DNA from 3 places in the Microbispora sp. H10830 genome. Region 2 is predicted to be linked to each of the others. Evidence: predicted binding sites of a transcription regulator. Region 2 holds the regulator's gene; each other region holds the start of a gene.

Region 1 (9,538 bases), on a different contig from region 2:
TCGCCTCCAACCACCTGTCCGTGCTCGACTCGTTCTTCATGCCGGCCGTGGTGCCGCGCATGGTGCGGTTCGTGGCGAAGAAGGAGTACTTCACCGGCAACCCCGTCGTCGCGGCGTGGATGCGCGCGATGGGGGCGATGGAGATCGACCGGGAGAACGTCTCCGCCGCTCAGGACATGCTCGACGCCGCGGTGGAGGTGCTGAAGGCGGGCGAGTTGTTCGGCATCTACCCCGAGGGCACCCGCTCCCCCGACGGCCGGCTGTACCGGGGCAAGGTCGGCGTGGCCTGGCTCACGCTCACCACCGGCGCCCCCGTCGTGCCCGTCGCCATGCTCGGCACCGAGAAGGTGCTGCCGCCCGGCACGTCGGTGCCGCGCCTGCACAAGATCGGCGTGCGGTTCGGCGAGCCGATGACCTTCACCGGCGACCCGGGCAGCGCCAGGGACCGGCGGCGGGTGACCGACGAGGTCATGGCCGCGATCCAGCGCCTGTCCGGCCAGGAGTACGTCCCCCGGTACGGCGCCAGCGTCAAGGGCGCCGGCGAAGCCGGAGTGTAAATAACGATTTGGCCCCGCTAGGCTCTGAACCCGACCACAGGGCCGTCATGGGGGGTGTGCGTGCCGCGAGGACGTACCGTCGCGATCTCGGCCGCCGTGGCCGTCGTGCTGGCCGGGGCGGCCGCCGGCGGCGCCTACTACGTGCTGCACACGCGCGGCACGCCGCAGGAGACCGCGGCGCGGTTCACCGCGGCCTGGTCGAGAGGCGACCTCGCGGCGATGAAGGCCGAGCTCGCCTCACCCGCCGCCGGCTTCGACGCGGCGTACGCCGAGCTCACCAAGAACCTCGCGGTGGCGAAGGTCGCCGTCCGCGACGTACGGGCCGGCGCGGCGAAGGACGACCGGGCGACCGCCTCCTACACCGCCACCGCCACCGTGAAGAACGTCGGCGACTGGACCTACAAGGGCTCGCTCAAGCTTGTGGTGAAGGACCACTACTGGAAGGTCGACTGGTCGCCGTCCGCGGTCCACCCCGCGCTCGACGGGACCAACCATCTGGCGCTGAAGACGTCGTGGCCGCAGCGGGCGGCCGTCACCGACGCCAACGGCGACCGCATCGACGGCGGCGACGTGGGCGGCTCGGTGCAGCAACTCGTCGGCTTCCTGGACAAGGCCGGGGACGATGACGTCGAGAAGCTGGGCACCGCCTACAAGAAGGGCGACGCCGTGGGCCGCGGCGGCCTGCAGGAGACGTTCCAGAAGCAGCTCGCCGGCACCCCCACCACAGAGATCCAGGTGGTGGGCGAGAGCCGGAAGACCCTGCACAGCGTCAAGGGCTCCCCCGGCAAGGATCTGCGGACCAGCCTCGACCTGAAGGTGCAGAAGGCCGCCGCCGACGCGGTGCGCGACCTGGACAAACCCACCTCGCTCGTCGCCGTCAAACCCTCGACCGGCGAGATCCTCGCCGTCGTGAACAACAGGGGCGGCTTCAACCGCGCGCTGGACGGCAAGTACGCCCCCGGATCCACGTTCAAGACGGTCACGGCGGCCGGGCTGCTGGCCGAGGGACTGACCCCGTCGAGCCGGGTGACCTGCCCCAAGGAGGCGGTCGTCGGAGGACTGAAGATCCGCAACTCCGACCACGAGGCGTTCGGGTCGCTGTCGTTCCTCGACTCCTACGCCCACTCGTGCAACACGACGTTCGCCCCGCTCGCCGCCCAGAAGCTGGGCGCGCGCAAGCTGTACGACCTGGCGACGGACCTGGGCTTCAACCAGCCCCTGCGTATCGGCGTCCCGGCGACCCCCGGCAGCATGCCGAAGGCCACCAGCGAGGCAGAACTCGCCGCGGAGTCGTTCGGGCAGGCCAGGATCACCGCGAGCCCGCTGGTGATCGCGAGCGTGGCCGCGGCGGTGGCCGACGGCTCCTGGCGGCCGCCCACGCTGGTCCCCTCACTGGAGCAGAAGACCGGCCCCAAGCAGCTGCCGGAGGAGGTCGTCAAGAGCCTGCGGTCGATGATGCGTGCGGTCGTCACCAAGGGCACCGCCCACGCCGCCGGGCTGCCCGCGGGGACGGCGGGCAAGACCGGGACCGCCGAGTTCGGCACCGGGCCCGAACTCGACTCGCACGCCTGGTTCATGGGCTTCCGCGGCGACCTGGCCTTCGCCGTCGTCGTGGAGGCCGGGGGCATGGGCGGCGAGGTGGCCGCCCCGGTCGCCGCGCACTTCCTCAAGTCCCTGTCCTGAGGTCAGGGTCGGCTCAGGTCAGGGTCGGCTCAGGTCAGGGCGAGCCTGGCGCCGAGCGCGACGAACGACACGGCGAAGACCCGCCGGATCCAGGCCATCACGCGGGGCCGGGAGAGCACATGCGTGCGCACCGCGGCGGCGAGCACGCCGTACGCCACGAACACGACGAAGGTGAGCAGCATGAAGACGCCGCTCAGCTCGAGCATGCGCGGCAGGGCGCCCGGCGCGTCCGCGTCGACGAACTGCGGCAGGAACGCCAGGAAGAAGACGGTCAGCTTGGGGTTGAGAATGTTGATCAGCACGCCCGTGACGATCACCTTGACCGCTGAGCGGGGCGCGCCGTCCGCCCGCACGACGATCGCCTCCCGGTCCCTGAGCGTGGCCCAGGCCATCCAGAGGAGATAGCCGACACCCAGGTATTTCAGCACCTGGAAGGCGAGGGCGCTCGCGTGCAGCAGGGCCGCGAGGCCGGTGATCGTGGTGACGACGTGCGGGACGATGCCGAGGGTGCACCCCGCGGCTGCGACCACGCTCGCGCGCCGGCCTCGTGAGAGTGCGGCCGACAACGTGTAGACGACGCCCGTTCCCGGCGTGGCGACCGCGATGAGGGCGGTCGCCAGGAACGCGATGCTCACGGTTTCCTCCTTGTCCTGGGAGCTCGTCCTGGGAGCGGCTGGACGCGCCCACTCTGCTGCGACAATGGCCCGATGAGTAGGGCCAAACCGGGCCCGGCCGACAGGTCCATAACCGTGGGATCGGACTTCCTGCACCTGGACGTCGCCGAGGCTCCGCCCGGTGGCCGCGCCGCCTGGCTGGCCGACCGGCTCCGCGCCGCGATCGCGGACGGCCGCCTGCCCGTGGGCAGCAGGCTGCCGGCCGGCCGCGTCCTGGCGGCGGAGCTGCGGGTGTCCCGCGGCGTCGTCACCGAGGCCTACCAGCGGCTGGGCGACGAGGGACACGTCGCCGGGCGGGGCCGGGGCGGCACGGTGGTCGTCTCGGCCCCGGCCGTGCCCGCACCCGCCACACCGGAGGAGCCTCCCGCCCCGGGCGACGTCTTCATCGCGGAGCCCGGCGCCGCCGTCTTCGACCTCCTGCGCTCGGCGCCGGCGAGGATCGACCTGTCCCCGGGAGTGCCCGATCTGGGGGCGTTCCCGCGCGCCGCGTGGCTGCGCGCCGAGCGGTCGGTACTCGGCGCGCTCGCGACGCCGGAGCTCGGGTACGGCGATCCCCGCGGGACCTTCCCCCTGCGCCGCGCCGTGGCGCACTGGCTGGCCCGCACCCGGGGCATCCGCGCCGACCCCGCGGACGTGGTCGTCGTCGCGGGGACCGCGCAGGCGCTCGGGCTTGTCGCGCGGGTGCTCTCCGGTCACGGGATCGGCGAGGTCGCGGTGGAGGATCCCGGTTCGCTTGGCGCGCGTCAGCACCTGCGGCACGCGGGCGTGGACACCCCGCCGGTGGCGGTGGACACGCAGGGCCTGCGGGTGGACGAGCTGCGCGCCCTGGGCGCCCCGGCCGTCCTGCTCACACCGGCCCACCAGTTCCCGACCGGCGTCGTGCTGGGCGGCGGCAGACGCCGCGACCTCATGCGCTGGGCGGGCGAGGGCGGTCTGGTCGTCGAGGACGACTACGACGCCGAGCACCGGTACGACCGGCCGCCCGTCCCCGCACTGCGCGCCGCGCTCCCCGACGGGGTCTTCTACTGCGGCAGCGTGTCCAAGCTCCTCGCCCCCGCCCTGAGGGTCGGCTGGGTGCTCGCGCCGCCCCGGTATCGCGACGCCCTGGTGGACGCCAAGCGGTACGCCGACCTCGGCAACGCCGCGCTCCCCCAGCTCGTCCTGGCGCACCTTCTGGAGACGGGAGACATGGAGCGCCACCTGCGCCTGCTGCGCGGGCGCCACCGGCGACGCCGGGACGCGATGATCTCCGCGATCCGGACGCACCTGCCCGGCGCGGCCGTGCACGGCGCGGCGGCGGGACTGCACCTGATGGTCACCTTCGACGCGCCCCTGAGCGACCGCGAGCTGGCGGCCGCGGCGCTCGACCGGGGGGTGAAGGTGCAGCCCCTGTCGTGGCACCGCCACCGCCCCGGTCCTCCCGGGCTCGTCCTGGGGTACGCGGCGAGCACGCCCGGCGCGATCGGCGAGGGGGTGGCCGTGCTCGGCGAGGTCCTCGACGCCGCCACACCGGGACGGCGGCGGCGTCGTACCGCGGAGCCGTGACCGCGAGGCGGCGGCCGCGTCTCGTACGCCGGCTCTGTATGGGCGATCAGAGTGCGCGTCGCCTGACCGCCGCCTCGAGGTTGTCGAGCTCGTTGCCGCGATGGGCGCGGTGCTGCTGCGTCCAGGTCTCGTCATGGAGGGGAGCGAGCGTCATGACCAGCTTCGTGCGGTCACCGGCGGGCTCGATGTCGATGGTCGTCAGGTGCTCGTACGGCTCGTGACCGGGCACGAAGTCGATCAGCGACAGATAGGAGAGGCGGGTCCGCGACGCGACCTCGGTGAACGTCTTGCGGAACTCGGCCGAGAGTGGATTGCCGGTGTTCCGCATGAACGCGACCTGTTCCGGCGAGGTCGCGGTCATGGTGTACCGCAGCCGACCGCCGGGCCTGAGCTCCAGCTCGCTCACCCGGATCTCGAAACCGTCGGGGACCCACCACTCCTCGAGGCCGGCGGCGGTGGTCAACAGCTCCCAGACGAGCTCCGCCGGAGCGTCGTAGGTGCGCTCGAGCCGTGCGGTGTCCGAGCTGGGCGTGAATTCGGTGCTCATCGATTCTCCTCGTTCCGTGGGTTCTGTGGGTTCTGGGATTCTGGGGTTCTGCGGGTCTGGGGTTCTGCAGGCCGGGCTTGCGTGGGCCGCGTTCAGTCCCAGCGGCTGATTTCGCCGACGGGGTAGGCCGCGAACGCACCGCTTTCTGCGCCGGTCTTGAGGCTGGTGAGGTAGGAGCCCCAGTTGGTGCTGCATCCGCTCATGAATTCGCCGGCCTGTTGCCAGCCGGCGTGGGTGAACAGCAGCGTGGTGCCGCCATGGCCGCTGGGCCGGAGCGTGAAGGTGATCCGGGTGTCGATCCAGGTGTCGGGCCCGTCGGTGACCCGCCACACCACCTGGTCCGGGGTGTCGGTCAGGACCCGCATGACGGCGGCGGGCCGCTCGGCGTCGCCGAAATAGACACCGAAGCTGGAGCCGACGGCGTGTTCGCCGGTGAGCGGCCGCCCCGTCCACCAGCGGGCGATGCCGTCGACGCCGGCGATGAGGTCGTGCACCCGCTGCGGCGGGGCGTCGATGCTGATGCGATGCAGGATGTCAGGCATTTCGGGTCCTTTCGGTCAGGCCGCGACGAGTACGCCGGGCGGATCTGTCGGGCGGATCTGCAGCAGTGACGAACGGCCGGGCGCCGGACGGACACCACCGCTGGAAAAAATCCGTCGACGGCCGCTGTCCGTCCACGGCGACGCCGTTCGTCTGATACTTGACGCGATGCCGACCCCTGACCGGAGGACCCATGCAGTACGCGTTGCTGGCCTACAGCCCGGCGGAGACCACGGACCGGGCGACGCGCCCGATTCCGGATGCCCTCGCCCCCCTGCTCGACCGGCCGGACGTCACCGGCTGGACGCGGCTCCACGCTGACGAGTCGGCGACGACGCTACGCAACGACGAAGGACGGATGCTGCTGACCGACGGACCGTTCATCGACAGCAAGGAGTACCTCGCCGGCCTGATCCTGATCGAGGCCGACGACCTCGACGGGGCACTCGTCACCGCCGCGGAACTGCTCCGGACGACCAGACCCGGCACCGCGATCGAGGTGCGGCCCATCCTCGACGGACGCTTCCGTGGCGCTTGACGCCGTCTTCCGCGACCAGTGGGGTCGCGTGCTGGCCACATTGGTCGGGATCCTCGGCGACATCGAACTGGCCGAGGACGCGGCCGCCGAAGCGTTCGCCATCGCCGCCGAACGCTGGCCACGCGACGGGGAACCGGCCAACCCCACCGGCTGGCTCATCACGACCGCACGCAACCGCGCCATCGACCACCTGCGCCGCCGGCAGGTCCTGGCCGACAAGACGAATCTGCTCACCCGCGACCTTGAGACCGGGCCACAGCCACGGGAGGTACTCATGGACGACGCCGCCGCCATTCCGGACGAGCGGCTGGAGCTGATCTTCACCTGCTGTCACCCGGCGCTCGCCCTCGAGGCGCAGGTGGCGCTCACCCTGCGCACCCTCGGCGGCCTGTCCACCGACGAGATCGCGCTGGCGTTCCTCGTCCCGTTCGAGACCATGAGCAAACGACTGACCAGGACCAAACGCAAGATCCGTAACGCGGGCATCCCGTTCGCCGTGCCGCCCGATCACCGGCTGCCCGACAGGCTGGCGGCCGTCCTCGCCGTGGTCTATCTGATCTTCAATCAGGGCTGGGGCGGTGGCCGCGTCGACCTCACCGCGGAAGCGATCCACCTCGGCCGGGCGCTCGCCGGCCTGATGCCGGACGAACCTGAAGTGCTCGCGCTGCTGGCGCTGATGCTGCTGCACGACGCGCGCAAGGCGGCCCGCCTGCGCGACGGGCAGATCGTCCCCCTCGACGAGCAGGACCGCACTCTGTGGGACGCGCGGCAGATCGACGAGGGCCGAGCGCTGCTGCGGCGGGCCATGGCACGCGGGCGCACCGGGCCCTACCTGGTCCAAGGGGCCATCGCCGACCTCCACCTGCATGAGCCCCGCGACTGGCGGCAGATCGCCGCGCTGTACCAGACGCTCGCCCGGCAGACCCGCTCGCCGATCGTCGAGATGAACCGGGCCATCGCCGTGGCCGAGATCGACGGGCCCGAGGCCGGCCTGGCCATCCTCGACCGCCTCGACCTCGGCCACTACCGATACTTCCACTCCACCCGGGCCGAGTTCCTGCGTCGCGCCGGCCGCGACGCCGAGGCTCACCACGCCTATCGCCGGGCGCTCGATCTCGCGCAGACCGAGCCGGAACAGCGTTTCCTCGCCGACCGCCTGGCCGAGACCGCGCCCCCGTCCTGAGGAGCCCGGCCGCCCCGGCAGATGACGGGCAGCATCAACCGATCACCCCGAGCGATCGGCGGGATTCGGAGGGCCGCTAAACCGGGAGAGCGGCGGCGTCGTGCCGCAGGGCCATGACCAGCAGGGTCGCGATCAACGTGGCGATGAGCAGCCAGCTCACCGCGATGATCACAGTGGAGCGGCCCGGCCGGCGGCGGCCCGCCCCTCGTCCCTGCCGCCCGCGCCCCGCACGGTGGTTGAACGACTCGAGCCTGGCCGCAAGCTTCGGGTCCTCGTCGGTGAGGTGCCGCTCGATCATCGCCAGCATCCGCTCTTCGTCCTGCGACCAGGCCATCGCGCAACTCTCCCAGAACGCAAGGTATGTGCCGACGTTCTGCCCAACGATGAAGATCGTTAGCCGTTTCGAGGGCCGCGATTTACGACGCGTTGCACGTTGCGATCTCCATCGAACCTCTGTTCTAATCGAAGGGTGCGATGGGACGGGCTGCGCCTCGACGTGGGAATGGACACGGAGAGCGGCGGGCGTGATGGCGAGCAGGGCGATACGACACCCCTGTTCGCCCGGTCGGCCGTGACGCGGACCTTCGACACCCCGGAGTTCCGGGGCGTCACCTTCTACGAGATCCACGCGCGCTCGATCATCAACCGGGTCCCCTCCGCCAGCCGGGTTCCGTTCGAGTGGACGATCAACCCCTACCGCGGCTGCACCCACGCGTGCACGTACTGCTTCGCCCGCAGGACGCACGAATACCTCGACCTGGACTCCGGGCGGGACTTCGACTCGAAGATCGTCGTGAAGGTCAACGCCGCCGACCTCGTACGCAGAGAGCTCGCGGCCCCCCGGTGGGGCGGGCACCCCATCGCGATGGGGACCAACGTCGACTGCTACCAGCGGGCCGAGGGCCGCTACCGGCTGATGCCGGGCATCCTCGCGGCCCTGCGGGATGCCCGCAACCCGTTCTCGATCCTCACCAAGGGCTCACTGATCCTGCGCGACCTCGGGCTGCTCACCGAGGCGGCCGAGGTGACCGACGTCAGCACGGCCGTCTCGATCGGGTTCACCGACGAGTCACTGTGGCGGGCCGTCGAGCCGGGCACACCCTCGCCACGCAAACGACTGGAGGTGTGCGCCACCCTGAACGAGCACGGCATCCCGTGCGGCGTGCTCATGGCGCCGATCCTCCCCTATCTCTGCGACTCCCCGCGAGCGCTGGAGACAGCCGTGCGCCGCATCGCCGAGACCGGCGCGACGCACATCACACCGATCGTGCTCCACCTGCGGCCGGGCGCGCGCGAGTGGTTCATGGCCTGGCTGTCGCGCGAGCACCCCCGGCTCGTCCCCCGTTATCTGGAGCTGTACGGCCGGGGCGCCTACGCCCCCAAGGCGTACCAGGAACGGATCGGCCAGGCCGTGCGCGCGCTCGCCCGCGAGCACGGGATCGGCCGGTCGGCCCCGCGCGGCGATCGAGCGTCGGGGGCGCGCGGCGCCCGTGTTGGGCAACGGCCCGGCGAGCCACCGGTCCCCCAGCCCGCACCGGCCGCGACGCCCGAACAGCTCACGCTCCTTTAGGCGGCCGCCGGCAGGTGCGGCTGCTCCTGCTCGGCGCGGGACCGACCGGGCCGTCAGGTGTCGCCGGGGGGCGGGGGCTCGGCGAAGGCGCCGGCGGATGCGGCGAGGGTGGCGGTTCTGGCGGCTTGGCCGGGCAGGTCCGGGTCGGGTGGCGTGCGGAGAAGCACCAGCTGGTGATACAGGGGCGCGGTGGCGGCGATGAGCAGTCGCCGGGCGTCGGTGCGCGGCGGGAGTTCCGCGCGCTCGAGGGCACGGCGGACGATGACCTCGCAGCGGGCGTACCGGTCCTCCCAGAGCCGCCGTTGGGCGTGGTCGGCCTGCTCGGAGCGGAACGAGGCGGCGATCAGGGCCGCCACGATCGGCGGCTCTGCGGTGAGCGCGTCCTGGATCTCACGGTTCAGCGCCGCCAGGTCGCCCTCCAGGGAGCCGGTGTCCGGGGGCTGCCAGGCGTCGTCGCCCGCCGCGTCCAGGACGTCGGCGAGCAGCCCGCCGACGTCTCCCCAGCGCCGGTACACCGTCGCGCGGTGCACACCCGCGCGGGCGGCGACGGCGTCCACGGTGAGCCCGTCATAACCGCGCTCTCCGAGCTCGGCGAGCACCGCGTCGAGCACCTGCCTGCGGATACGGGCGGTTCGGCCGCCGGGGCGGGGCCGGGGCGACGGCACGGGCCGTGCGCCCTCCGGTTGGGGTGCTGAAGAAGT
Region 2 (9,538 bases):
CCATGAGCAGCGCGCCCAGGTTGGCGTAGCCGATGCCGAGCTGGCGGTACGCCCGGGTGGTCTCGGCGATCTTCTGCGTCGGGAAGTCGGCGAAGGTGATCGAGATGTCCATCGCGGTGATGATCAGCTCGGTGACCTTCACGAAGGTCGCGACGTCGAAGGAGTCGTCGTCGCGCAGGAACTTCAGCAGGTTGATCGACGCGAGGTTGCACGAGGAGTTGTCCAGGTGGACGTACTCCGAGCAGGGGTTGCTGGCCGTGATGCGCCCGGTCTCGGGGCAGGTGTGCCAGTCGTTGATCGTGTCGTCGTACTGCAGGCCGGGGTCGGCGCACTCCCAGGCGGCCTTGGCCATCTTGCGGAACAGCGACCGCGCCTCGACCTCCTCGATGACCTCGCCGGTCAGCCGGCCCCGCAGGCCGAACTGCCCGCCGTCCTCGACGGCCCGCATGAACTCGTCGGAGACCCGCACCGAGTTGTTGGCGTTCTGGTACTGCACGGACACGATGTCCTTGCCGCCGAGGTCCATGTCGAACCCGGCGTCGCGCAGCGCACGGATCTTGTCCTCCTCGCGCGCCTTGGTCTCGATGAACTCCTCGATATCGGGGTGGTCCACGTCGAGGACGACCATCTTGGCCGCCCTGCGGGTCGCGCCGCCCGACTTGATGGTGCCGGCGGAGGCGTCGGCGCCGCGCATGAAGGAGACCGGGCCGCTGGCCGTGCCACCGCTGGACAGCAGCTCCTTGGACGAGCGGATGCGGGAGAGGTTGACCCCGGAGCCGGAGCCGCCCTTGAAGATCACACCTTCTTCCTTGTACCAGTCGAGGATCGACTCCATCGTGTCGTCCACGGCCAGGATGAAGCAGGCGCTCACCTGCTGGGGGGAGCGGGTGCCGACGTTGAACCACACCGGGGAGTTGAAGCTGAAGGTCTGGTGGATCAGCGCGTGCTTGAGCTCGTGGTCGAAGATCTCCGCGTCCTCCTCGGAGGCGAAGTAGCCGTTCTCGACGCCGGTCCTGGTGTAGACGCCCACGACCCGGTCGACGAGTTGCTTGAGGCTCGACTCGCGCTGCGGGGTGCCCACCGCCCCGCGGAAGTACTTGGTGGTGACGATGTTGGCCGCGTTGACCGACCAGAAGTCGGGGAACTCCACGCCGTGCTGCTCGAAGTTGACCGAGCCGTCCCGCCAGTTCGTCATCACGACGTCGCGCCGCTCCCAGCGGACCTCGTCGTACGGGTGGACACCCGGGGTGGTGAAGATGCGCTTCATCTTCAGGCCCTTGCGCGGGCGCTTGCCCGGCCGGCCCCCCACACCCGACACGGTGCCGCTCACGGTCTCCGTCATGACTTCCCCCTCCCAGGGCCCGATGGAGCCCCTTCTCCGACCACGCTCGTTATAACCACATCGTCGCGCCGCGCCGTCGCGCGCCGCCGCCCGCCTCGTCCCGGCCCCCCGGAAGGCGCCTACTCCTCGCCCACCGTGCTGTGGGCCGCGCGGAGCCGCTCGATCTCCGCCTCGAAGTCCGCCAGCGTCTCGAAGCTGCGGTAGACCGACGCGAAGCGCAGGTAGGCCACCTCGTCGAGGTCGCGGAGCGGGCCCAGGATGGCCAGGCCCACCTCGTGGGAGGCGATCTCGGCCGCGCCGGTGCCCCGGATGCTCTCCTCGACGCGCTGCCCGAGCTGGGCGAGGGAGTCCTCGCTGACCGGGCGTCCCTGGCAGGCCCGCCGCACGCCGGCGATGACCTTCTCCCGGGAGAACGGCTCGGTGACCCCGCTGCGCTTGCTCACCATCAGCAGTACGGTCTCCTGCGTGGTGAACCTGCGCCCGCACTCGGGGCAGGTGCGCCGACGGCGGATCGCCGCCCCGTCCTCGGCCGCACGGCTGTCCACGACCCGGGTGTCCGGGTGGCGACAGAACGGACAGTGCACTTCATCGCCTCCCTGAACGCACATCCGGAACACAAGGTGTGGTGAACTTACACAGCTGTGACTACTAGATGTTGTGGTCCAACCGTAGGAGCGCCCGACCTTGAACGCAAGTCGAACCGGCCCTGGGTGAGGAAGTGCCTGCTCGGCGCGCGTGTCGCACCTCCAGTCACGGCCGCGTCAACTGCCCCGCCCGTCGTGGAATACGCCCTTTACGCGCCTTTCCCTGCCGATTTCCGTACGGCTTCTGACCTGGGCGTACTACGACCAGAGAAGATCGGGTAAATCGAACACGGGATCGATCGAACTCCCGTACGATGAGACGGACGGCGAGATCGGCGATTTCGCTGGATATCGAACAATTGTTTGACGGTGATCTTGAATCGCGGTACGGTCGCTCTGTGCGACATGAGGAACACGGATTGAGAGGTGGCATCGTGAGTGACCGAAGTGAGCAAGCGGATGGCGTCAGCGACCTCGCGGTTCGCAGGCGCGACTCGCTTGGCCTCACCCCGAGGCAGCGGAAGATCCTCGAGGTGATCCGCGACTCGGTCCAGCAGCGCGGCTATCCGCCCTCCATGCGGGAGATCGGGGAAGCGGTCCAGCTGACCAGCACCTCCAGCGTGTCGCACCAGCTCACGGCGCTCCAGCGTAAGGGCTACCTCCGGCGTGATCCGCATCGGCCCCGGGCCCTGGAGGTCCGGCTGCCGGGCGAGCCGGTGCTGTGGGTGGACCCGGACGCCACCTCCGAGGAGGAGGCCGGATTCAACCGGCCCACCGCGGCCTACGTGCCGCTGGTCGGCCGCATCGCGGCCGGTGGTCCCATCCTCGCCGAGCAGAGCATCGAGGACGTGTTCGCGCTGCCCAAGCAGCTCGTGGGCGAGGGCACGCTGTTCCTGCTCCAGGTCTCCGGCGACTCGATGATCGAGGCCGCCATCGCCGACGGCGACTGGGTCGTGGTGCGGCAGCAGCCGGTCGCCGACAACGGCGACATCGTGGCCGCCATGATCGACGGCGAGGCCACCGTGAAGACGTTCAAGCGCAAGGACGGGCACGTGTGGCTGGTGCCGCACAACCCCAACTACGAGCCGATCCCCGGTGACGAGGCCACCGTGCTCGGCAAGGTCACGGCCGTCCTGCGCAAGCTGTAGCAGCAGCGGCTCGCCGGTTCCGGACGCCGCACAGGGACAAGCCCGGCGCTCACGAGAGCGCCGGGCTTGTGCTGTGCCGTGTTCGGTCCGCCGTCAGGAGGCGGTGCAGCTCACCGGCGAAGGAACGCCGTTGGTGCCCGACCAGCTGCCGTTGAAGCCGAAGGTGGACGAGGCCCCGGCGCCCAGCGCGCCGTTGTAGGACAGGTTCGTCACCGTGACGTTCGACCCGCTCGCGCTGAGCGTGCCGTTCCAGAGCTGGCTGATGCTCTGGCCGTTCGGGAAGGCCCACTTCACGGTCCAGGCCGAGATGGCCGAGGAACCCGCCTTCACCGTGACCTCACCCTGGAAGCCGCCGGAGTACTGGTTGACGACCTTGTACGTGGCCGTGCAGGTCTTCCCGCCCGGCGACGAGGGAGACGCGGACGGAGACGCCGACGGGGAAGCCGACGGGGAAGCCGACGGAGACGCCGACGGCGACACGCTCGGCGAGGCCGAGGGCGACACCGGCGGCGTCGGGTTACCGCCACCGGTCGGCGGGATCAGGTAGGGCGAGATGATGCTCTGCTTGGCCTGGTCGACCGTCGCCCAGTCGTCCTTCAGGATGCCGCCCGTGTCACCCGAGTTGGGGTTCCACGACCAGTAGGTGAACGACATGCCGTTCACCCCGCTGCCCATGTACTTCATGAGCTCCTGGAGCCAGATCTTGTCGGTGTTGCTGGCGAGCGTGGTGCCGAACTCACCCACCATGATCGGCGCGATGTTCTGCTTGTACAGGTAGCCGAAGTACTTGTCCCAGATGGCCGGCATGTTCGCCGGGTACGACGGGTCGTCGAACCACGCCTGGTGGTAGACCGACGTGGCGTACTCGTGGGGCGAGTAGACGAGCCGGTTGGCCACGTTCAGCCGCACCGGGTACTGGCCCGCCTTGGTGAGGTTGCCGCCCCACCAGCCGCAGTCCTCGTCGTTGCTGGTGTCGTTGTCCCAGACGTTGGACAGGCCGCCGCTCGGGCAGCTCACGCCCTCCACGAAGATCAGCCAGTTGGGCTGCACGGACAGGATGGCGTTGCCCGCACGCTCGGCCGCCAGGCGCCAGTCGCGCGACTCGTCGCCGCAGCCCCAGCAGGAGCCGGTCGCGTTCGGGTTGGTGCCGTCGGCGTGCGGCTCGTTGTGCAGGTCGGCCCCGATGACGGTGGTGTTGCCGGCGTAGTGCTGGGCCAGCGACTTCCAGTCGCTGATCCAGGTGGACTCGGGGACGCCCGAGGTGTACCACAGCGCCGTCTGGCCCGCGCTGGTCGGCCGGTGCCGGTCGAGGATGATCCGCATGCCCTTCTGGCCCGCGTAGTCCACGACCTTGTCGAGGATCTGCAGCGGGGACAGGCCGATCAGGTCGGGGTTGGAGTAGGTGTTGACGCTCGTCGCCTGCGCGCCCGGCTTCAGGGCGTCGTCCGAGAACGGCACCCGGATGGTGTTGTAGCCCAGGCTCGCCATGAGGTCGAGCTGGCTCTTCCACGGGTTGTTCGCCCACAACCCGTGGAAGGTCTTGTTGTCGGTCTCCATGCCGAACCAGTTGATGCCGGTCAGCCGGACCGTGGCGCCGGTGCTGTCGACGATCTTGTTCCCGCTGGTGTGCAGGTAGCCGGTGCCCGTGCCGGCGGCGTTCGCCGGCGACCCGGTGACGACGAGAACGGTCGCCGCCATCGCGGCGGCCGTCGCCAGCCCGCCGAGAATTCGTCTGTACAAGACGTGCCTCCCACGCGGGGCGCACGCCGACGCCGAGCCATACGGTCAGGCGCGCACCCCAGACCACCGCCGGAGCGGTGGTGGTCGCGGCATGCCCTGACCGCACGCCTACATCGATATGACTAGTTTGTGGCTCGGGCGTAATTTTGTCCGGAAGGCCAGCCGATCGTCAACGTCCCGTCACGGCACGATGCCGACGAGCTTCGGCGCCAGGATCACCGCAGCGGCGGCAACTCCGGCGGGGTGGCCGGATGCCTCTCCTGCAGCGCCGCCAGGGCCAGCTCCACCGCCCGTGCCAGCTGCGGATCCCGCCCGGCGACCAGGTCCTGCGGCGTCACGACGACCTCGACGTCCGGGTCGACGCCGTGGTTCTCGACGCCCCACCCCTCGCCTTCGAGCCAGAACGAGTACCGCGGCTGCGTGACGACGGTCCCGTCCACGAGCGAGTAGCGCGAGTCGATGCCGATCACGCCACCCCAGGTCCTCGTGCCCACGAGCGGTCCGATGCCACGGTTCTTGATCCCGGCACTGACGATGTCTCCGTCCGACCCGGCGAACTCGTCGGTGACCCCCACGATCGGCCCGCGAGGCGAGTCCTCCGGGTATCGCGCCGGCTCGTAGCCCCGGGCCAGCGACCACCCGGTCACCCGCCGCTGCAGTTTCTCCAGCACCAGCTCGGAGACATGCCCGCCGCCGTTGTCGCGGATGTCCACGATGAGCCCGTCGAAGCCCATCTCGACACGCAGATCCCGGTGGAACTGCGCCCACCCGGTGGACATCATGTCCGGCACGTGCAGGTAGCCGAGCCGCCCGCCCGACGCCTCCCGAACGAACGCCCGCCGTCCCACCACCCAGTCGTGGTACCGCAGCCGCGTCTCGTCCGCGACGGGCGTGACGACGACCCGGCGGGTCTCGCCGCCGGAACCGGGCTGGACGGTCAGCTCCACAGGCCGCCCCGCCGTACCGGACAGCAGTGCCAGCGGCCCGCGGACCGGATCGACCGGGCGCCCGCTCACGGCGACGATCGCATCGCCCTCCCGGACGGCGACGCCGGGCGCGAGCAGCGGCGAGCGGGCCTCGTGGTCGGAGGACTCCCCGGGCAGGATGCGGCTGATCCGCCACACCCCGTTCCCGTCCCGGGCGAGGTCGGCGCCGAGCAGGCCCTGGCGGCGCCGGGGATCGCGGCCGGCACCGCTCGGCCGCGCGTACGCGTGGGAGGTGGCCAGCTCGCCCTGGACCTCCCAGAGCAGGTCGATCAGCTCGGAGTAGGCGCCGATCCGCTCCACGAGGAGTGCGTAGCGGTCGAGCGTGGCCGGCCAGTCCACGCCGTTCATGTCCGCCCGCCAGAAGTGGTCGCGCATGAGCCGCCCGGCCTCGTTGTAGGCCTGCCGCCACTCGGCGACCGGGTCGACGGTCACGGCCACGCGGTCCAGGTCGATGGTGACGACCTCGTCGTCCTCCCCGGTCGCGCGGGTCTGCAGGCCGTTGCCGCCGCTGGTCACCAGGCGCGTGCCGTCGCCGCTGACCTCGAAGGCCGCGAACTCCCTGCCCAGCTCGCTGACCTTGCGCTTGACCAGGTCATAGCGTTCAAGGACCGGCTCGCCGGACTCGGTGCCGTCGCCGATCTCACCGGTGAGCGGATGGCGCAGCCACAGCAGGCCGCCCTTGGCGGCACGCAGGTTGGAGTAGGTGCCCGCGGGCACCGGCACGGGCACGATCCGCGCCGCCAGCCCGTCGGCGTCCACCTCGGTCGCACGCGGAGGGTCGGGCTTGCCGTCGTCCGTGGCAGCCTCACCGGTGTCGTCCTCCCCGCCGAAGCCGCGGCCCGCCAGTGAGGGATCGAACGGCGAGGGCGTCGTGGCCTTGAGCGGCACCAGGTAGGGCCGGCAACTGGTCGGGAAGGACAGGTCGAAGACGTGACTGTCGTAGACCGGGTTGAACGTGCGGTCCGACAGGAAGGCCAGGTACTTGCCGTCCATCGTGAAGGACGGGCTGTAGTCGTTGAAGCGTGGCGGGGTGACCTCGATCGCGGTGCTGCCGTCCACGCGGGCCAGCTTGAGGTGGCAGCGCCAGGGCTGATAGGCATGCGCCCACGCGAGCCAGGCCGAGTCCGGCGAGAACGTCAGGTGCTGCACGTCGCCGTGGGTGGTGCGGTCCACCTCGCGGATGTTCCCGGAGTCGAGATCGACCACCAGCAACCGTCCGTCGTGGGTGGCGACCGCGGCGTGTTTGCCGTCCGGCGCGGCGGCCAGGTCGAGCACCCGGCCGAGCCGACCGGCGGCCAGCATGCTGATCTCACCGCCAGGCGTGCCGATCTCCAACCCGTCCTCGCCGGAGGCGTCCGACACCCAGACGGCCCGGCCGGCGTCGTCAAGAGGCCGCGGCAGCCGTACCCGGACGCCGGGCTCGGCGCGCAGCGCGCCGGCGGGGCCGTCGCGGTGGGGCAGCCAGTGGGCGGTGCCGCGGATCTCGACCACACTGGCTCGCCCGATGCGGTCCGGCGCGAAGCCGCCGACGTCGTTCGGCGCCGGGTGCCTGGCCCTGGCCGGGCGCGGCCCGCTCAGGGTGATGTCCAGCTTGTACGGCTCGGCGTCCAGGCTCTCCAGCAGCCACAGGTCGCCGCCGAGACTGTAGACGACCCGGGAGCCGTCCGATGCGGCATGCCGCACGTAGAAGCCGCGGTGCGTGGTGTGCTGCCGCAGGTCCGAGCCGTCGGGCAGGCAGGAGTAGAGGTTGCCGTCGCCGTCGGTGTCGGCGAGGAAGGCCAGGCGCTCCCCCACCCACGTGACCGACCAGTGCTGCGCGGGGTTGTCGGCGAACAGGCGGGTGAACTCGCCGCCGCCCGTGGCGTCCACCCAGATCTTGGCCGCGGTGCCGCCCCGGTATCGCTTCCACTGCGACGGCTCGCGCCACACCGCCGAGACGGTCGCCACCCTGCGGCCGCTGACCGCGGCCTCGCTGACCCTGCCGTACGGCAGAGCCGTCGCCGGGCCGCCGTCCAGCGGAACCGCGTAGGCCCACTGCAGGGACCGTGAGCCGTGGCCCGCGGCGGTGACGGCCAGCACGTTCCCGTCCTCGGTCCAGCCGCGCACGCCCGTCATGCCGTTGCCCCAGTGCGTGAGCCGCTCGCCCTCGGCCCCGTCCAGATCGGCGGCGAACACCTCGGGATCGCCCTCGCGGGTGCTCGTCCACGCGATGCGCGTGCCGTCGGAGGAGAACCGGGGGTGGGAGACCGGCACCCGGTCGGCCGTGAACCGCCACGCCCTGCCGCCGCTCGTGGGTGCCAGCCAGACGTCGTCGTCCGCCACGAAGGTGAGGAGGTCGCCGTTCAGGTGGGGGTATCTCAGGTACGCACCATTCGCCACACCCGCACCCTATGCCGGGTGGCGGCGGCTCCGCCGTACCGGACAGGTTCGTTCACGGTACGGCGGAGCCGGGGTCACCCGCTACGGGACGATGTTGACGAGCTTCGGCGCCCGCACGATCACCTTGCGCGGCTCGCCGTCCAGGTAGGGCCGGACCTTGTCCGATGCCAGGGCCAGGGCCTGCAGGTCCGCCTCGGAGATGTCCGGGGAGACCTCCAGCCGGTCGCGGACCTTGCCCGCCACCTGCACCACGGCCGTGACCGACTCCTGGACCAGCAGCGCCGGGTCCGCCTCGGGCCAGCCGGCCTTGGCGACCGACGGCGCGTGCCCGAGCCGCTCCCAGCCCTCCTCCGCGACGTACGGCGCGACCAGCGACAGCATGATCGCCAGGGTCTCCGCGGCCTCGCGGACGGCCGGGTCGGCCGCGCCGGGCCCGGTGTCGATCGCCCGGCGGGCGGCCGTGGTCAGCTCCATCATGCGGGCCACCGCGACGTTGAACCGGTAGCTCTCGACGAGCTTGGTCACCTCGTCGATGGTCCGGTGGGTGACCTTGCGCAGCTCGACGTCGCCGCCGGAGAAGCCGATCCCCGGGGCGGACGCCGCACCGGCCTCGGCCATCACGCGGAACGCGCGGGCGAGGAACTTCTGCGACGCGGCCGGCGAGACGTCGGCCCAGTCGATGTCGTCCTCCGGCGGCCCGGCGAAGATCATCGTCAGCCGGACGGCGTCCACGCCGTACGCGTCGATCTGCTCGCCCAGGTCGACACCGTTGCCCAGCGACTTCGACATCGCCTTGCCCCGGTTGATCACCTGGCCCTGGTTGAGCAGGCGCAGGAACGGCTCGGTGAAGCCGACCAGGCCCATGTCGTGCAGGACCTTGGTGAAGAACCGCGAGTACAGCAGGTGGAGCACGGCGTGCTCGACGCCGCCGACGTACTGGTCGATCGGGCCCCACTTGCGGACCTTCTCGACGTCGAACGGCCCGCCCTCGAAGTGCGGGTCGCAGTAACGCAGGAAGTACCACGACGAGTCGACGAACGTGTCCATCGTGTCGGTGTCCCGCTGGGCGGGTCCGCCGCACTTGGGACACTCGACGTTGACCCACTCGGTGGCCGCGGCCAGCGGCGAGACGCCCTTCGGCTGCAGGGCCGCGCCGCGCAGGTCGGGCAGCGTGACCGGGAGCTGGTCGTCCGGCACCGGGACCTCGCCGCAGTCCACGCAGTGGATGATCGGGATCGGCGTGCCCCAGAACCGCTGCCGCGACAGCAGCCAGTCGCGCAGCCGGTAGTTCACCGCGGCCCTGCCGGTGCCGCGCTCCTCCAGGACCTCGATGATCTTCTGGATCCCCTCGGTCTTCGT
Region 3 (9,538 bases), on a different contig from region 2:
GGCCTGGTCGCCGCCGCCAAGCAGTACTCCCAGCTCGACCGCGCCCCGCACCAGACGGTCGACGTGCACGACCTGCTCGACGCCACGCTGACCATGCTGCACGGCAAGATCCCCGAGGGCGTCCGCACGGTCAAGGAGTACGACCGGTCGCTGCCGCTCATCCCGGCGTACGCGGCGGAGCTGAACCAGGTGTGGACCAACCTCATCGACAACGCGCTCGGCGCGATGGACGGCACGGGCACGCTGACCCTCCGCACCCGGCGCAAGGACGGCCACGTGATCGTCGAGGTCGGCGACACCGGCTCCGGCATCCCGCCCGAGGTCCGGCCTCGCATCTTCGAACCGTTCTTCACCACCAAGCCCGTCGGCGAGGGCACCGGCCTGGGCCTGGACATCTCCTACCGGATCGTGGTCAACAAGCACCACGGGGACATCAGGGTGGATTCGCGTCCCGGCGACACCCGGTTCCGGGTCTACCTCCCCGTGGACCAGGCGGCCCCGGAGCCCGTTCGGTAGGGCAGCCCACAAACGGCCTGGCCGTACAGTGTGGACATGGGCATGGTCAGCACCGTGGGTCTCGTCCTGCACCCGCAACGCGACTCCAAGGAGGCGATCGACACGATCGTCGAGTGGGCGCGCAAGCGGGACTGCACGGTGCTGGGGCTGCCCGACGAGGTCGGGCGCATCGACTGCAGCGCCATCGCGGTGGACGCCCCGACCCTGGTCAGACGGTCCGATCTGCTCGTCAGCCTCGGCGGCGACGGCACGATGCTGCGCACGATGCGCCTGATCGCCGGGCGGCCGACGCCCGTCCTCGGGGTCAACCTGGGACGGCTCGGCTTCCTCGCCGAGATCGACGTGGACGAGCTGGCTCCCGCGCTGTCCGCGATCGACGAGCACCGATACACGGTCGAGCCGCGCATGGCGGTCCGGGCGATCAGCCACGACGGCCGGATGGTGACCGCGTTCAACGACATCGCCCTCGTCCGCATCCCCGGCGACGGGCTCGCGGCCGTGTCCGTCTCTGTCTACGGTGAGCCGTTCGTCCGGTACTCCGCCGACGCCGTGATCGTCTCCACCTCCACCGGGTCCACCGCGTACAACTTCTCGGCGGGCGGCCCGATCGTCTCCCCCACCGTCGAGGGCTTCCTCGTCGTCCCGGCCGCCGCCCACTCGGCGTTCAACCGGGCGCTGGTCCTGTCGGCCGACGAGGAGGTGACGCTCGACGTGCTCCCGACCAGCGGGCAGCTCGCCCTGGAGGTCGACGGCACCATCGGCGGCCACCTGGGCCCCGGCGACCGGCTCACGGTGACCGCGCTGCGCGCCGCCGCCCGCGTGGTGCGGCTCGGGACGACGACCTTCTACGAGCGGGCCCGCCGCAAGCTCCGCGTGAACGGCAGCGCCGAGGTCGACTGACCGCGGCGCCCCTCACGCCGCCGGATCATCGTGACGGCGTCGGCGACCAGAGTCCCGCCGCGGTCCCGTCGCGCAGGTGCCCGCGATAGGTGACCACCTTGTCGTGGATGACGGCGAGGCTCGCGTCGAGCTCGGCGATCCGTGCCCTGACGGTGCGCTCGTGCTCCTCCAGCAGGGCGAGGCGCTCGTGCTCGTTGCCCGGCCCCGACCGTACGAGCTCGGCGAACCTGCGCAGGGTGGCGATGGGCATGCCGGAGTCGCGCAGGCGGTTGCACAGGACCAGCCACTGCACGTCCGCCGGGTCGTACACCCGCTGTCTTCCGGCCGATCGGGGGATCGGCCGGAGGAAGAGCCCCTCGCGTTCGAAGAACCGCAGCGCGTGCACGCTCAGCCCGGTCGCCTCCGAGACCTGCCCGATGGACAGAGCTTCCGTATGCCTGGTCATGCGGCGGATCGTACAGCTTGACCTAGAGCACACTCTAGTTTCTAGCGTCCTTCTTATGACGACACAGCACAGGATCGGCAGTGGTTTCGGCGCCCGCAGCACCGCGCGCGAGGTGCTCGCGGGAATCGATCTGTCCGGGCGTACGGCCCTGGTCACCGGGGGGTACTCCGGGCTCGGCCTGGAGACGACGCGGGCGCTGAGCGCGGCGGGGGCTCAGGTGATCGTCCCCGCGCGCAGGCCTGCGGTGGCGAAGGAGGCGCTGCGCGACATCCCGGGCGCGGAGACCCGCGAACTCGACCTGGCGGACCTGCACAGCGTTCGCGTGTTCGCGGAAACGCTTGTGGAGACCGGCAGGACCATCGACATCCTCATCGCCAACGCCGGCATCATGGCCTGCCCGGAGACTCGCGTCGGCCCCGGGTGGGAGGCCCAGTTCGCGGTCAACCACCTCGGTCACTTCGCCCTCGTCAACCGCCTTCGCCCCGCCCTGGCCGCCGGAGGATCGCGGGTGGTGTCGGTGTCCTCCGGCGGCCACTTCGCGACAGGGATCCGATGGAACGACATCCACTTCCGCGACGGGTACGACAGGTGGCTGGCCTATGGGCAGTCGAAGACGGCGAACATCCTGTTCGCCGTGCGCCTCGACGCGCTCGGGGCGGCCACCGGCATACGGGCCTTCGCCCTACATCCGGGCGAGATTCTCACTCCCCTCCAGCGGCACATCCCCCGCGAGGAGCAGATCGCCCTGGGCTGGATCTCCCCCGACGGCACGGCGGCGGAGGGCTTCAAGACTCCGGAGCAGGGCGCGGCGACGACGGTCTGGGCGGCGACCTCTCCCATGCTCGCGGATCAGGGCGGGGTCTACTGCCAGGACTGCGACGTCGCCGAGCTCGCGACGGCCGACGACATGGACACCGGAGGGGTCAAGCCGTGGGCGATCGACCCCGAGGAGGCGTCCCGGCTCTGGGACCTGTCGTGCGAACTCACCGGCGTCGACGCGTTCTCCTGACACGGACGGCCGGGGCGGCGCGTTGCGCGCCGGCCCGGGACCACGTCCGCGTGGCCTACAGCAGGCTTTCGATCTCGGACAGCTCCTCGGCGGTGAGCGCCGGTGCGGCCAGGGCCGCGACGTTCTGTTCGAGCTGCCCGACCGAGCTCGCCCCGACCAGCACGGACGTGACCCTCTGGTCGCGCAGGATCCACGCCAGCGCGAGCTGCGCGAGCGACTGGCCGCGTTCCTGGGCGATCTTGTTCAGGCCGCGCAGGGTCTCCAGCAGATCGGAGGTGAGCCGGTCGCGCTTCAGGAAGTGGCCGATCGCCATCCGCGAGTCGGCCGGCACCTCGCCGTCGAGGTAGCGCCCGGTGAGCAGGCCCTGCGCCAGCGGCGAGTAGGCGATGCACCCCGCCCCGGCCCGCTCCAGCGTGTCCAGCAGGCCGTCCTCCACCCAGCGGTCCAGCATGGAGTAGCGCGGCTGGTGGACCAGGAGCGGGGTGCCCAGTTCGCGCAGCACGGCGGCGGCCCGCTCGGTCTGCTCGGCGGAGTAGTTCGAGATGCCCACGTAGAGCGCCTTGCCGGAGCGCACCGCCGTGTCGAGGGCGCCCATCGTCTCCTCGATGGGGGTGTCCGGGTCGGGCCGGTGGGAGTAGAAGACGTCGACGTAGTCGAGGCCCATCCGGCTCAGCGACCGGTCGAGGCTCGCCAGCAGATACTTGCGCGACCCCCACTCGCCGTACGGCCCGGGCCACATGTCGTAACCCGCCTTCGTCGAGACGAACAACTCGTCGCGGTAGGGCCGGAAGTCGGCGCGCAGGTGGCGGCCGAAGTTCTCCTCCGCCGAGCCGTACGGCGGGCCGTAGTTGTTGGCCAGGTCGAAGTGGGTGATGCCGAGGTCGAAGGCCCGGCGCAGAACGGCGCGCTGCACGTCGAGCGGGTGGCCGTCGCCGAAGTTGTGCCACAGCCCGAGGGAGATCTCGGGGAGCAACACGCCACTCCTTCCGCTGCGCCGGTACCGCATGTCGTCGTATCGAGCGGGGGCGGGGACGTAGGGGTGCGGGATCATCCGTGGCCTTTCTTGCGCGACTGGGCCGGTCCTTTGCCGCGGCCTTACTCAAGGACTACCAGCAAACCGCACATGTCAACGGCCCGCCCACCGCCCTGGGGGCGGGGCCGTGGATATCGGAAGAGGGGCGGTGGGTCTCGGGACGCGGGCCGTCCGGTCAGGCTCGGCGTCGTATCGGCAGGGGGGCGATCCCGGTCAGGGCGAGCGCGTTCCCCCCTCCTCCTCCCGGCCGGTCAGCTCGTGCATGCGCCTCAGCAGCGCCTCCCGTCGCGCATGGGCGCGCACAGCCAGCACCAGGGCCACCGCGACGAACAGGCCCCCGACCGCCAGGGCCGGCCCCGCCCCGCTGCCCCGCCCTACGGCCACGACCGTCACGACCGCCGTGGTGACCAGCGAGGCGGCCAGGCCGATCCAGGCGGCGATCACCTGGTCGGCGGCGAACAGCGGAACCCGGCGCGTCAACAGCCACCCGCCGTATCCGGCCCAGGTCAGGCAGAACACGGTGAGCATCGCGAACGCCAGATGCGTGCGGCCGGGCAGCGGGCCGGGCTCCGACCACCACAACGCGCTCACGAACAGCGTGCCCGCCATTCCGGCCAGCAGCGCCGTCACCGCCCGGATACGGGTGCTCAGCGACAGCGCCGGCGCCAGCCGCTCGATCATGTCCTGCGCCGGCAGGCGCGGCTCTTCGGTCATGGCCGGTATCCCTTCTCTTCCAGGTGCTCACGCAGCAGACGACGGGCGCGGTTGAGCCGGGACTTGACCGTTCCGGCAGGAATCTGGCAGATGTACGCGCATTCCTCTATCGGCAGGTCCTCCAGGTAGAACAGGACGAGGATCTCCCGCTCCGGCACCGGCAGGTCTGACAGCACGTTCACCAGCGCGGCGCGATCCACCATGGCCTCGACCGGGTCTTCGGCGATCCTCTCGCCCACCATGTCGCCGAATCCGGACGTTTCCTGGGCCCAGGCGTACTCGCCGCGCAGCCGGTCGGTGACCGACCGCCGGGCGATCGTGAACAGCCACGGCGCGAACCGGCCGGGTTCCCTGAGCCGGGGCAGGCCGCGGACCACGGCCAGCCAGATCTCCTGGGTCACGTCGTCGGCCCGTTCGCCGTCCAGCATGCGCCGCACGTACGTCCACACCGGCATCCGCCACCGGGCCAGCAGCTCGGCCAGCGCCGCACGCTCGCCCAGCTGAGCGCGAACCACCAGCAACTCATCGGTCATCTCGTCCTCCCGTCATCATGCACAGTCGGACGAGAAGCCGTGCCGGTTCACGGTTCGCGGATCACGATGCCGAGCACGGTCACCGCGGATCGGGATCGAGGTGCCTGAAGACCGTGGCGCGGCTGCCCCGGAGATCCATCGCGTCCCGCGGTGGCGAGGGCGTCGCGCCGGCCGTCAGGGGCGGGCCGCGATCCCTCAGCGCACGCCTCTCGGGCGGAACTGGACGCTGATCCGGGCGCCGATCACCTTGGCCGACTTGGGGATGGCGTGCTCCCAGGTGCGCTGACAGCTTCCGCCCATGACGACGAGGTCGCCGTGGCCCAGGTCGTGCCGCAGCGCCGGCCCCCCGCCGCGCGGGCGCAGCAGCAGCGGACGCGGCGTGCCGACCGACACGATCGCGACCATCGTGTCCTGCGTGCTCCCCCGCCCGATCGTGTCGCCGTGCCAGGCGACGCTGTCCCTGCCGTCGCGGTAGAGGCACATCCCCGCCGTACGGAACGGCTCGCCGAGCTCCTCCTCGTAGTGGGCGTTGAGCGCGTCCCTCGCCTCGGCCAGCACCGGGTCGGGAAGCTCCTCGTCCTCGTCGTAGAACTTCAGCAGGCGGGGCACGTCCACGACCCGGTCGTACATGTGCCTGCGCTCGGCGTGCCACGGCACGGCCTCCAGCAGGCGTTCGAAGAGCGCGTCGGCCCCCTCGATCCAGTGCGGCCGTACGTCGATCCAGGCGCCGCGCTCCAGGGAGGTGCGCCGCACGGACGAGCCGAGCGGGCCGACATGAACATCTTCACCCCAGTCCAGCAGTGAAGCCTGAAAAGCCGTCATAGGACCATCATATTAGAACATCTATTCGATCATGCCTGACTCCGCCACCATCGCGAACCGGGCTCGTCACAGCACGTCGAGGTCAAGGCCCGGCGGCAGGCCGGTGACGGTGGCGGACGGCGCCGACGAAGGCGCGGAGAAGGGCTGACACCCTGTCGACGTCCCCCGGACCGGCCCCCGCCGGGGCCGGTCCGGGGACACCTCAGGGACTGTCCAGCAGGCGGACCGGGCAGTGCAGCTCGGCGCCCACCCGGTCGAGCAGGACCGCGAAACCCACACGAGTGGCCGGTCGGAACCCGAGGAAGAACCGGTTGGCCAGGGGCACCCCCCATCTCAGCCGCTCGGCCACGTTGCGGACCTGGTGAACCAGCAGCGTGCCGGCGGGGTCGGGTGCGAGGCGGTACTCGCCCCGCCACCACCAGCCGCCCTGCGCGGCCAGCCGGTCCCGGCCCACCTCGACCGTCATCGCGTGGCCGGGCACGGCCAGGACGAAGCGGTCCGGCCCGCCCGTGAGCGTTCCGCCGTGGTCGGCGAACGGGAAGCAGTTGTCGCGTCCCACCGGCCCCGGCCGTACGCGCAGGAGCAGGCCTGCCACACGCTCGACCGGCGCCTCGACGACGCCGCGCACCTCACAGAGGAGGGTTCCGGCGGCCGTCACGGCGTGCCGATGCGCGTGTTCTGGAACGACGCGAAGCGCCAGCCGTCGCCCTCCCTGACCGCGGTGAACGTCATGATCGAGTCACGGCCCGGATCGGCCGCGCCGTCCGGCAGGGCCGAGCCCCCGGTGGTGACGACCAGCGCCGCGTCCGGGCTCAGGAAGCGGATCTTCCGCAGTGGCGGCGCGGCGGCGGGCCCGCCCAGGCGGGACCCCTTCAGCGGGCCCTCGAACAGCGCCCGATGGCTGTCCTCGATGGCCCGGCGGCCCTCCATGTGGAGGCCGAAGAACGTCACGTAGTCGGCGTCCTCGGTGAACAGCCCGGCGAAGGCGGCGGCGTCCGCGTCGTTCCAGGCCGCGGTCAGCGCGTCGAGCAGGCGGTGGATGTCGTCGGACAAGGTTGCGGCTCCTCTCGGGTGACCGCGAAGCCGCCTATCCTCTGGTGTGCGAGTCCTGATCGGCCGCTTCGCGGTGGTCGGGTCCGGCGCCGGCCGGATGTTGGCGCATCCGGCCGGCGCGTCACTGCTGGTCGAGCTGTCCGCTGTTCGAATCGGCGCTCCAGGAGACCTGGCCGGACCGGATCTCGGCGAGGGTCGCGCGGACCCACTCCAGCTCGGCGGCCTTCATCGCCCGGTCGTACTCCACTTCGAGGACCAGCACGCGCGGCAGGCCTGAGCCGGTGAGCGCCTCGATGTGCGCGTCGGCGGAGACGATGGCGCCCTCCAGCGTGGCGGCCCGGGTGCCCAGCGCCCGCTCCGCCTCGGGGACCGGAAGGCATCCCACCAGCGACACCGCGGCCACGAAGACCTTGGTGTCGCCGTCCGGCTGTTCGAGGAGACGGCGCAGCCGCGTGCCCAGCTCGGCCCGCCCCGACTCGGTCACCCGGTAGACCGTGCGCTCCGGCCGGCGGCCCTCCCTGCTGGTCTCCACGGGGGCGATGAGCTCCTCGCGGGCCAGCCGGTCGACCGCGTGGTAGAGGCTGCGCGGCAGGCCACTGATGTAGTCCTTGTGCGTGTCGATGACGAACCGGTGCAGCTCGTAGGGGTGCGCGGGCCGTACGGACAGCAGGGCGAGCACCGTGAGCCCGACCAGGTCCCTGTCCGCCCGTCCCCGCGCCATCACTCCCCCATTGCCTTATTGCAACTCGCACTATAGCGATGTGCATCGGAGGCGGGAAGCCCTTATGCGGAGACCGGCGCACGCGGGCGGCGCCAGGGCGGCGAATGGCTGGTGCCGACGAACGCCACGCCGGTGATCCTCGACGCCGTACGGAAGGAACTGCGGCGGCAGACGGGACACAATGCGGACGAGAAGGACGGCACGATCTCCTCGTCTGAGCAGCGGAGGCATGGGCGGATGGACCTGTTGCAGATCAAGTTCTGGGAGGCGGACGACTACCGGCCGGGCACGAAGGGCCACGAACGCCGGTGTAGCTGGGGCGGGTCGTCGTGCGCGTCGCCGGCCGAGTTCACTGTCACCGATCGCGCAGGCGCCCACAACGGCGCCTGCGCGGTTCACGTCGTCGACTACATCAGGGACCGTCTCCGGCACGGCCGCTGACCGCGCCGCGACCCCCGGTCACCCGGCGGCGGCGGGGTCGGCGGCGAACGCCGCGGTCAGCTCGGCCTGGGCGGCCAAGGCGGCGGCGAGGGCCTCGGGGTCGTCGGCGTCGAGCGTCATCGCGCATCCCATGCGGATCGCGTCGAGGTCCACCGGCCCGCGTCTGGTCGCCCACCAGCGGCCGACGTCCGACCGCCAGATGATCCAGCCGGTATGGACCCGTGCGATGTCCTCCAACGTGGTCATGTCACCCATCTCCAACGGCTGCTCGCGGAAGTGGGCCAAGCTAAGCGCTTTTGAAGCGGTTGGAGTATCAGCCAGGAGACGTCCAATCACAGCCAGTAGCCACACGAACACGGAATCTCCCGTAGTGTCAGCGTGTCACGCTGACACAGCGTGCTTGCGGTCGTGCGAGGAGGGGTGCGACATGCCGGCCAACCACCGCCATCCGCCGAACCGCCGGCTCGCGTGGGAACGCCTGCAGCGCGGGTGGTCCTACGAGGAGCTGTGCGAGCGCATCCGTACGTCCATGCGGTCGTGCGACGAGAAGGACACCGGCCTGACGGCCAACACGGTGCGGCGGTGGGAGACCGGGGAGCGGTGGCCGGATCCGCGCTACCGCAAGCATCTCGTGACGATTTTCGACAAGCCCGCGAGCGAGCTGGGACTGCTCACCCCCGACGAGATGGCCATGCGGCCGGTCACGGAGGTGGTGGACGAGATACGGAGGCTGCTGAGCATGATCGTCGCAGACGGCATCGACCGCTCCACGTTCCTGCGGGGGCTCCTGGGCGCGAGCGTGCTCGCCCCGCTCCTCGGCGAGGGCGGCGAGCGTCTTCCCGCGGCGGTGGAACGCGGGCGCGGGGTCGACGCCGAGTCGGCCGAGGCGTTCGCCCGGGTCGTCGACAAGCAGGGCGCCCTCTACTGGACCTCGCCGCCGGACGACATCTTCCAGGCGTCGGTCGCGCACACCCGGCTCGGCATGAGCCTGCTGCGGGCGGCGCCGGAGGGAGCGGTCAGGCAGACGCTGGCCGAGGCGGCCGCGCGCTCGGCCCTGCTGTCGGGCAGGGTCGCCTTCTTCGACCTGAACGACGGCCCCACCGCGGCGCGGCTGTACCGGATGGCCCTGTCGGCCACCCGGGAGTGCGGCGACCATCCGCTCGCCGCCGCCGTGCTCGCCCACGCGGCGTTCGTGCCGGGGTTCGAGGGCAACCGTACGGACGCCCTGGGCCTGCTGGACGCGGCGTTCGCGCACGCCTGGCACGGCGTCGGCCCGCTCACGAGGGCATGGCTGCACTGCGTGGCCTCGGAGATCTCGGCCCGCTGCGGCGAGCCGAAGGAGTGCATGCGC

The links. The regulator LexA, encoded in region 2, represses DNA repair genes until DNA is damaged. The targets are predictions, from matches to a motif close to TCGAACANNTGTTCGA.
Region 1: the regulator LexA is predicted to act here: its motif matches at 7,713-7,728, upstream of HHX35_RS31785 (Rv2578c family radical SAM protein).
Region 3: the regulator LexA is predicted to act here: its motif matches at 5,986-6,001, upstream of HHX35_RS15180 (alpha-ketoglutarate-dependent dioxygenase AlkB).

The regions. Positions count from the first base shown of each region.
Region 1 is NZ_JABBWX010000014.1:220,020-229,557, reverse strand. It holds gene HHX35_RS31830 (1-acyl-sn-glycerol-3-phosphate acyltransferase) at 1-557, shown strand, start outside; gene HHX35_RS31825 (penicillin-binding transpeptidase domain-containing protein) at 618-2,240, shown strand; gene HHX35_RS31820 (LysE family translocator) at 2,270-2,875, opposite strand; gene HHX35_RS31815 (PLP-dependent aminotransferase family protein) at 2,948-4,459, shown strand; gene HHX35_RS31810 (SRPBCC domain-containing protein) at 4,506-5,006, opposite strand; gene HHX35_RS31805 (SRPBCC domain-containing protein) at 5,099-5,548, opposite strand; gene HHX35_RS31800 (YciI family protein) at 5,740-6,084, shown strand; gene HHX35_RS31795 (RNA polymerase sigma factor) at 6,074-7,267, shown strand; gene HHX35_RS31790 (DUF3040 domain-containing protein) at 7,344-7,601, opposite strand; gene HHX35_RS31785 (Rv2578c family radical SAM protein) at 7,737-8,837, shown strand; gene HHX35_RS31780 (TetR/AcrR family transcriptional regulator) at 8,891-9,448, opposite strand.
Region 2 is NZ_JABBWX010000016.1:64,700-74,237, forward strand. It holds gene HHX35_RS33160 (vitamin B12-dependent ribonucleotide reductase) at 1-1,342, opposite strand, end outside; gene nrdR (transcriptional regulator NrdR) at 1,462-1,926, opposite strand; gene lexA (transcriptional repressor LexA) at 2,358-3,074, shown strand; gene HHX35_RS44000 (cellulase family glycosylhydrolase) at 3,168-4,814, opposite strand; gene HHX35_RS33180 (S41 family peptidase) at 5,030-8,179, opposite strand; gene leuS (leucine--tRNA ligase) at 8,261-9,538, opposite strand, start outside.
Region 3 is NZ_JABBWX010000005.1:91,119-100,656, forward strand. It holds gene HHX35_RS15145 (ATP-binding protein) at 1-516, shown strand, start outside; gene HHX35_RS15150 (NAD(+)/NADH kinase) at 553-1,416, shown strand; gene HHX35_RS15155 (MerR family transcriptional regulator) at 1,442-1,861, opposite strand; gene HHX35_RS15160 (SDR family NAD(P)-dependent oxidoreductase) at 1,917-2,870, shown strand; gene mgrA (L-glyceraldehyde 3-phosphate reductase) at 2,926-3,921, opposite strand; gene HHX35_RS15170 (hypothetical protein) at 4,117-4,617, opposite strand; gene HHX35_RS15175 (RNA polymerase sigma factor) at 4,614-5,150, opposite strand; gene HHX35_RS15180 (alpha-ketoglutarate-dependent dioxygenase AlkB) at 5,346-5,972, opposite strand; gene HHX35_RS42615 (hypothetical protein) at 6,175-6,630, opposite strand; gene HHX35_RS15190 (SgcJ/EcaC family oxidoreductase) at 6,627-7,025, opposite strand; gene HHX35_RS15195 (PadR family transcriptional regulator) at 7,147-7,746, opposite strand; gene HHX35_RS15200 (hypothetical protein) at 7,858-8,187, shown strand; gene HHX35_RS15205 (hypothetical protein) at 8,206-8,433, opposite strand; gene HHX35_RS15210 (helix-turn-helix transcriptional regulator) at 8,615-9,538, shown strand, end outside.